One region of the Thermanaerosceptrum fracticalcis genome, then DNA from elsewhere that is predicted to be linked to it. Evidence: riboswitches for the same ligand, from Rfam matches in the RefSeq annotation. Region 1 holds a riboswitch; the other holds the start of a gene.
The links. A riboswitch is a leader RNA that binds a small molecule or an ion and turns the genes downstream of it on or off. The one in region 1 is predicted to bind thiamine pyrophosphate.
Positions count from the first base shown of each region.

Region 2: it holds a riboswitch for thiamine pyrophosphate, as region 1 does, so the genes downstream of both, thiM (hydroxyethylthiazole kinase) here and thiS (sulfur carrier protein ThiS) in region 1, are expected to answer to the same signal.

Region 1 covers NZ_CP045798.1:3,729,167-3,733,587, reverse strand. Annotated here, with positions in the region: gene thiF (sulfur carrier protein ThiS adenylyltransferase ThiF) at 1-470, opposite strand, end outside; gene thiH (2-iminoacetate synthase ThiH) at 480-1,580, opposite strand; gene BR63_RS18865 (thiazole synthase) at 1,592-2,362, opposite strand; gene thiS (sulfur carrier protein ThiS) at 2,367-2,567, opposite strand; TPP riboswitch at 2,646-2,746, opposite strand; gene thiE (thiamine phosphate synthase) at 2,774-3,391, opposite strand; gene BR63_RS18850 (ABC transporter ATP-binding protein) at 3,537-4,334, opposite strand; gene BR63_RS18845 (ABC transporter permease) at 4,321-4,421, opposite strand, start outside.
Region 2 covers NZ_CP045798.1:1,583,449-1,587,869, reverse strand. Annotated here, with positions in the region: gene BR63_RS08285 (aspartate aminotransferase family protein) at 1-794, shown strand, start outside; gene BR63_RS08280 (beta-keto acid cleavage family enzyme) at 821-1,651, shown strand; TPP riboswitch at 1,793-1,905, shown strand; gene thiM (hydroxyethylthiazole kinase) at 1,996-2,808, shown strand; gene thiC (phosphomethylpyrimidine synthase ThiC) at 2,861-4,159, shown strand; gene BR63_RS08265 (MurR/RpiR family transcriptional regulator) at 4,212-4,421, opposite strand, start outside.

The DNA of each region.
Region 1 (4,421 bases):
CTCGTTTTGATTTCATCACTGTTACCCCAGCCTGCCAGGCCGGAGGCTGCCACCAGGAGCTTTTCACTGGAAAGAAAGGTTTCTACCAGAAGTGTCTTGGCTTCCACCTTGTCAAAGGCCTCCACTATGATATCACAGGAAGAGAATAGGCTTAACACATTGGTGGTGTCTACACGGACCACATGGGCAGTAATCTCCAGATCAGGGTTAATTCGCAACAAATTGTTTTTCAGAGCTTCCACTTTATACTGGCCCACCTGGTCCAAAAAGTAGAACTGGCGGTTGAGATTACTTATCTCTACCCGGTCAAAATCCACCAGGGTAAATCGTTTAAAACCCGAGCGTACTAAATTAAAGGCACAGTTGGAACCCAGGCCGCCCGCTCCGGCAATACCCACATGATACCTCTGGATCAGGGCAAGATTGTCGGGTCCCAGGTAAGCAGTAAGGGCATGTTCAAAAATATTCATAGCTTCCTCCTACAGGTGGTGCCAGTCTTTATATAGGGGCTGGTAGCCCCGGCTTACCAGCATGTCATGCATCTCCCGGACGCTGCGCTGGTCAGCAATATCAAACTGGCCTTCCGTGGCCTCTTCCAGGTGTCCCCCCACCGAGGTACACGAGCCTGCCGACATCTTGGTGACACCTAAGGGTAAGAGGTTATCACGAAACTCTGCCCGTTCCCGGGTGGAAATGGTGATGCCCGCTCTGGGCAGGAAGAGTCGTAAAGCCAAGAGAATCTGGACCAGGTCCCTGTCGCTGACTACAGAACAGGGTGCAAAATTCCCCACGTGAGGACGCAGCCTGGGCAGGGACACGCTGATTTCCGTATCCAGGTATTTATCTTGCAGGTAAGCGGCATGCAGTCCTGTGAAAAAGGCTTCCTTGCGCCAGTCCTGAAGGCCTAAGAGGGCGCCGATATTCACCGCTCTCATGCGGGCCCGGCAGGCCCGCTCCGGGGCATCGAGACGAAAGCGATAATCCTTTTTGGGCCCGGCCAGGTGGATTGCATCATAAGTTACGGGGTCGTAAACCTCCTGGTAAAGGGTGAGCCCATCTACACCCGCTGCCACCAGTTGCCCATATTCCTCTTCCGTCAAAGGGTAAATCTCGATGGAAATGGAATCAAAATAATTTTTTAGTATACGAACACATTCCTCTATGTAAGATACGGGAGTATGCTGGCGGGACTCTCCCGTTAGGATGAGAATATGGCGTAAACCCGTCTGGGCAATGGCCCGGGCTTCTTTCTCCACTTCCTCCAGGGTAAGCTTTTTCCTGGTAATCCTGTTGGTTACCTTAAAACCACAGTAAGCACACTGGTTCACACAGTAATTGGCCAGATACAGGGGGGTATATAACAGGATTACCCTGCCGAAATGCTGTACGGTCAGCTGGTGGGCCTTTTGGGCCATTCTTTCCAAATAAGGTACGGCTTGCTCCGATAACAGGTTTAAGAAATCCCTTTCAACAAGGGCCTCTTTAGTCAGTGTTCTCTCAATATCCGCCCCGGTCACACCGGCCAGGTACGAAGCAAAGGGAAATTCCTGATACTTAAGGAGTTTGTCAGCAAAACTCATTATTCTCCACCTTACTTATGCAAAAATCCCGTTAAGGGCGAAGAAGCCACAGCATATTCCTGCACGGCTCCCGGTCCCGAAAGAAACGCCATTCTTCCGGCCTGCACAGCCAGGCTGAAGGCCCGGGCCGTTTGTACGGGATCCTGGGCCGTAGCAATGGCCGTATTCACCAGCACTGCTGCTGCTCCCATTTCCATGGCTTCCGCTGCCTGGGAGGGCCGGCCTATGCCTGCATCAACAATAATAGGCACTTTGATCTCGGCAATGAGGATGCGAAGCAATTCCCTGGTCATGAGGCCCCGGTTTGTGCCGATAGGGGCCCCCAGGGGCATGACTGCCGCCGCTCCCGCCTCTTCCAACCTTTTGGCGGCCATTAGATCAGGGCTCATATAAGGAAGCACCACAAAACCTTCCTTGGCCAGTATTTCCGTAGCCCTGATGGTCTCGTAGTTATCCGGCAGCAGGTATTTATTGTCGGAGATAACTTCAATTTTGACCCAGTGGCCACAGCCCGCTTCCCGGGCAATACGGGCTATCCTTACCGCTTCCTCGGCGTTACGGGCCCCTGAAGTATTGGGTAAAAGGATGCATTTCTTGTCTATGTAATTTAAGACATTATCCTGTTCGTTGGAAAAATTTACTCTTCGTAAGGCCATGGTGATGACCTGGCTGCCTGAGGCGGCAATCACCTTAGGGATGATTTCATGGCTGGAAAACTTGCCGGTGCCGATAAAAAGCCTGCTTTCCAATTCCTGTCCGCCAATAATCAATTTATCTTCCATAATCTCAACCTCCTCCCACAAAACGCAGTACTTCTAATTCATCATTTTCTTTTAGCACAATCTTTTCCCATTGCTCTCGCTTCACCACCTGGCCGTTCAACTCAATGACCACACTTTCCGGCTTAAGTCCTTTGTTTAAAAGATACTCTTTAATACTGAGGGAAAAAGGAATGGTTTCTAAGCTTCCATTGACACGTATCTGCATTTCTTTGCCTCCTTCTACCAACTACCAACTGCCAACTAAAAAAGCCTACCCGCAAGGGGTAAGCCCTGAAATAACCATTTCCTTCGTCTTACGCTTCCCTTCACTGGCATTATCCAACAGGTTCAAAGGGTTAAGAGTGAACACTCTTTCTCAGCCTTGCGGCACCCCTAGCATCCCAACTATTCTATTAGATTAATAATATTACTTTAATTTCTTTTTGTAAAGCTGAAACTTTTTAGTTTTTCGGCTACAGCCCGGGGATTATCAGCTAATAAAAAGCGGGACATTACAGCCACTCCTGCTACACCAAGGGGGGCTACCGCTTCTATGGTCTCTTCATCAATACCGCCGATAGCGATGATGGGGATAGATACTGCTTCTTTTAATTTCTGTAAAAAGACAAGGCCCCGGGCTTCCTGTCCCGGTTTGCACATGCTTGGGAAAATGTGGCCGGCTAAACAGTAACCGGCTCCCTCCCTTTCGGCAGTTTGCCCTTCGGCTACGGAATGAATGGATACCCCTGCAAGTTTTGCCGTTCCTAAAATCTCTCTAACTCGAGGCAACGGTAAACTGCCAAAGCTCAGGTTAACACCATGGGCATCTACTGCCAGGGCTACCTCTACACTCCTGTTGATGAAAAGTTTTTTCCCGTATTTATCGGTCAGGGCCTTAACCTGTACAGCTAAAGCATATAAATCCCGCGGCAACAGGTCTTTCTCCCGCAGCTGTACAACGTCTACGCCACCTTTGAGGGCTTCTTCGATGACCCACAATAACCTGTTCTCACCACAGAGATGCCGGTTGGTCACCAGGTGGATTTCCATGAATGCACTCACTCCTGGTTGTTAGTTGATAGTTGATAGTTGGTAGTATATACCACGACTCGATCACCGATCACCGTAATCAATTTTGTAATACACAGGAATAATCATTAACGGGTCACCGGACACTGGTCTCCGGTCACCGAAGTTACATATTACAGGCTTTCATGCTCTCTTCCCTGATCAATTCCAGGATTTCCTGTTTTAAGGCACTAAATTCGGGAGAGTTTTTCATGGTAAAGTGCCGGGGTCTGGGAAGAGGCACAGCAATAGTGGCTTTAACCCGGCCCGGTCTGGCCGTCATCACGTAAACCGTATCCCCTAAGAAAATGGCTTCTTCTACATCATGGGTGACAAAGAGAATGGTTTTCTGGGTCTCCTGCCAGGCATTTAAGAGGTTTTCCTGCATAATGGAACGGGTCTGAGCGTCCAGGGCCCCAAAGGGTTCATCCATCAAAAGTATCTCGGGATTGTTGGCCAAAGCCCTGGCAATAGCCACCCTTTGTTTCATCCCTCCCGAGAGATTCTGGGGATAAGCATTTTCAAAGCCTTTTAAACCTATTAACTCCAACTGGTGCAAGGCTGTTTTTTCCCTTTCTGCTTTGGGAATACCCTTGAGTTCCAGGCCAAATTCAATGTTCTTTTGCACTGTTAGCCAGGGAAACAAAGTATAGGACTGGAACACCATGCCCCGGTCAGCCCCCGGCGCTTTAATCTCTTTCCCATCTAACAGCGCCTGGCCGGAAGAAGTCTCCGTCAAACCGGCCACAATACGCAGGATCGTTGACTTGCCGCAGCCGGAGGGCCCCAGAATGGTCACAAATTCTCCTGCTTTCACATCAAAAGAGGTCTTTTCCAGGGCCGTAACCCTGTTTGCACCCTGACCGAAGACCTTGGAGACATTTTGAATGCTTAATTTAATGTTGGGCGTCTCACTCTTTATCATTGGTACTTGTACCTCCTTGGCTCCGCAAATAGGGGAAGAGCGCGCGGTAAAGAACTTTAAACAGGTAATCAGAGATAATTCCCAAAA
Region 2 (4,421 bases), 1.7 Mb from region 1:
AATGTGCCCTGGATTTAGAGAGAGCAATAAAGCTGGAAGGGGCCGATACCATTGCCGCCTTTATAGCCGAGCCCGTTGTGGGTGCGGCCTGCGGGGCCCTGGTGCCTCATAAGGACTATTTTAAAATAATCCGGCAGATTTGCGATCATTACGATATCCTGTTCATTGCCGATGAAGTAATGACCGGTTTTGGCCGCACCGGTTCCATGTTCGCCATAGAGGAGTGGGGAGTGGTGCCTGATTTGATTTGTGTGGCCAAAGGCATGAGCGCCGGATATTCACCCCTGGGCGGTGTTATTGCTAAAGATGAGATTTACGAGGTTTTTAAAAACGGTTCGGGTTCCTTTGTCCACGGCCATACTTACGGCGGAAATCCCTTATCGGCTGCCGTAGCTGTGGCTGTAGTCAAGACCATCCTGGAAGATAATCTGGTAGAAAATTCCCGCAACGTGGGAGAGTATCTCTTAACACAACTACAGGAAAAATTACTGCCATTCTGGTATGTGGGTGATGTACGTGGTAAAGGCCTGATGCAAGGGGTAGAAATCGTTAAGAATAAAGATACTAAGGAACCTTTCCCTGCTTCCCTGAATATTGCTGAGAAACTTACCGTAACTTTGATGGATTTCGGCGTCATCGTATATCCCGGCAACGGTATGGCCGATGGAGAGAATGGCGACCAGTTCTTATTGGCACCTCCCCTGATTATGACCAGGGCGGAAGCCGATGAACTGGTGGAGCGGATGGAAGGGGGCTTCCGTGAGTTTGAAAAAAGGATCTCTCAGTATAAGTGAGGATTAGCACAGGAGGGAAGATGCAAATGGGAAACAAAGTAATTATAACGATAGCGCCAACAGGCAATGTGCCAACCAAAGAGATGAATCCCCATCTCCCCGTAACGCCCCAAGAAATTGCAGATCAAATATATGAATGCTGGAAAGAAGGAGCGTCAGTTGCCCATATTCATGCCAGGGACAAAGAAGGCAAACCAACCTCGGATGTGAATGTTTACAGGGAGATTTTAGAGCGTTTGGCGGAGAAAAAGGATTGTGACATTATTACACAGCTCTCTACAGGGGGCCGGGCAGGAAACTCTTACCTGGAAAGGGGACAAATGATTTGTCTTAAACCCGAGATGGCCAGTCTGGCTACAGGGTCATCCAATTTTCCGACCAAGGCAAATTTGAACGACCCTGAGACTATTGCTTATTTGGCGGGACAAATGCGAGCTTATGGTGTGAAACCTGAAATAGAAGTTTTTGACACAGCGATGCTGGCAAATGCCATGCAGCTTGTCAAACAGGGTGTCATCGACTGGCCCCTGCAAATTAACCTTGTTCTCGGTGTGCCTGGTTCCCAACCCGCTAGTTTCCAACAGCTTTTCTTTCTGTATCAGAATCTACCCCAAGGTGCTACGTGGACCGTATCTGCCATTGGGAAAGACCATGTGCCGTTATCGACCATGGCGCTGGCCTTAGGCGGCAATGTGCGCGTGGGCTTGGAAGATAACATTTATTACAGTAAAGGTGTTTTAGCTACCAATGTTAGTCTGGTGCGAAGAATTAAAAATATCGCTCTGGCTATGGGAAAAGAAATTGCCACACCAGAAGAGGCGCGGCAAATTTTAGGTTTAGAAATACTGCATAAGTAAAAGATTGGTTTGTCAAAACGGATCAGTTGATTACTGATTTACTGTGAAAAAAAGTCTTTTGCGTTTTGCGTCAATTTTTACTTGATTTTGTCTTTGAAATTGTATTACTATAAATCTAAAAAGAGTTATTACAATAAAATATTTAAACACTAGGGGAGCTGGATAAGGCCGGCTGAGATTAAGGACCGCTAAATTCTTTAACCCTTTTACCTGATCTGGATAATACCAGCGTAGGGAAGTGATGTCATACATATACAGATTTGTATATGGAATTACGGGCACAAATCCCCATCCTGGGATTTGTGCTTTTTATTTTTTAAATATTACCTGGAGGTGTATTTTATATGGAGTTTAAGAAAGCTTTTACCCAACTTTTGCATGAGGTAAGAGAACAAAAACCGCTGGTCCATCATATTACCAATTACGTTACTGTAAATGACTGTGCCAATGTTGTTTTGGCCCTGGGAGGTTCTCCCGTTATGGCTGATGATAAAAATGAAGTAGAAGAAATGGTGGCCATAGCTTCTGCTTTAGTGATTAATATCGGAACATTAAACAGTAGAACTATTGAATCCATGATCCTGGCAGGGAGACAGGCCAATAAGCTGGGGATCCCCGTCATTCTCGATCCCGTGGGGATAGGGGCTACACAATTGAGAACCAAAACTGCTCAAGAAATCATACAGGAAGTTAAAATATCCGTGCTCAGAGGGAATATGTCAGAAGTAAAAGTGCTCTCAGGTTTGGCCGCCAAAACAAGAGGGGTGGACTCCGGGGATGACCTCCAGGGAGGCAGGGAAATTGCCATTAATCTTGCCCAAAAATTAAACTGCACAGTAGCCGTCACGGGAGCAAAGGATATTATCTCCGATGGCATTAAAACAGCCTTTATCGAAAATGGACACCCCATGCTGGCGAAAGTCACGGGAACCGGCTGCATGGCTACATCTTTAGTGGGAACCTACTGTGGTGTTACCAAAGATTACTTTTTGGCCGCTGTGGCAGGAATCATGACAATGGGTCTGGCCGGGGAAAAAGCTTATCAAGCTCTGAGGGGTCAGGACGGTATTGGCACCTTTAAAGAGAAATTATTTGATTATATTTTTAATCTTTCTCCAGATGAGATGATGGAAGGGGCTAAATTAGATGTTCAATAAGAGCCCTTAGAAAGAGAGATTTAATTTAGGTAAAGGAAAGGTGTGGAAAAATATGACACAATTAGAAGCTGCCAAAAAAGGTATTGTGACAAAGGAAATGGAAGAGGCGGCCCAACTGGAAAAAATAACGCCGGAAGAATTACGGGAAAAAATAGCCTCAGGCGAAGCCGTTCTACCCTGTAATGTAAATCACAAAGGGATTCGCCCAATGGCTGTGGGTAAGGGCTTATCTACCAAAGTAAATGCCAATATCGGCACGTCTGATGCCTATCCAGAATTAGAAAAAGAGCTGGAAAAATTGAGTGTGGCCCTTAAGGCAGGTGCCCATTCTGTCATGGACTTAAGTACAGGGGGAGATATTAATCTCGTTCGCAAAAAAATTATTGAGGCCAGTCCTGTGATGGTAGGGACCGTTCCTCTCTATCAAGTCCTGGTAGACACCCAGAAAAAGGGTAAAGGTATGGTGGAAATGACGGCCGATGACATTTTTGCCGGCATCGAGAAGCACTGTGAGGATGGGGCTGATTTTATCACTGTTCACTGCGGCGTTACCTTGGAAGTTATCCAGGAACTAAAAGAAAAAGGTAGAGTTATGGATATCGTTTCCCGGGGCGGATCCTTTATCACAGCCTGGATGTTACATCACCAGAAACAAAATCCTTTGTTTGAGCAATTCGACCGTCTTTTGGACATTGCCAAAAAGTACGATGTAACCTTAAGTCTGGGTGATGGCTTAAGGCCAGGTTGTCTCGCCGATGCTACTGATTCCCCGCAAATTAAAGAATTAATTATTCTGGGTGGATTAGTAAAACGGGCCAGGGAAGCCGGGGTACAAGTCATGGTGGAAGGGCCTGGTCATGTTCCTTTAGATCAAATAGAAGCCAATATGAAGCTGGAAAAGACCTTGTGCCATAATGCGCCTTTTTATGTTTTAGGGCCATTAGTTACAGATGTGGCTCCGGGTTATGACCATATTACTTCCGCTATTGGTGGAGCCATAGCAGCTTCGGCAGGCGCCGATTTTCTATGTTATGTAACACCGGCGGAACATCTGGGACTGCCCACGGTGGAAGATGTGAAGGAGGGCGTCATCGCGGCCAGGATTGCGGCCCATGCTGCCGATCTTGTCAAGGGTATTAAAGGGGCCTGGGAGTGGGACTTAGAAATGGCTAAGGCCCGGAAAAAATTAGACTGGCAAAAACAGATCGAGTTGTCTATTGATCCTGAAAAAGCAGGAAAAATGCGCAAAGCTAAAAATGAAGACAGCCAGGAATGTTGTACCATGTGCGGAAAATTCTGTGCATATAAGTTGATTAGCGAATACCTGGGGACTACATTTACAGGCTGCTAAAAAATATAGCCCTCTGCCAGTTCCACAGATAATTTGGCAGGGGCTATATTTTTCATTCCGAGTAATAAGTTTTAAACCGGGCCCAGATATCTTCCAACTGGCTTAAGGCCTGGGTAGTTTTCTCCGATTCCGCTGTGCCCACGGCAATAATCAGGGCATTGATCAGGCTTAACGGTGCCACAAAGGAGTCGATAAAGGACCCCATATGGCTGTGGGCTACCAGGAGGCGTTTGCTGTACTGGGAAAGAGGAGAGGTCACGGA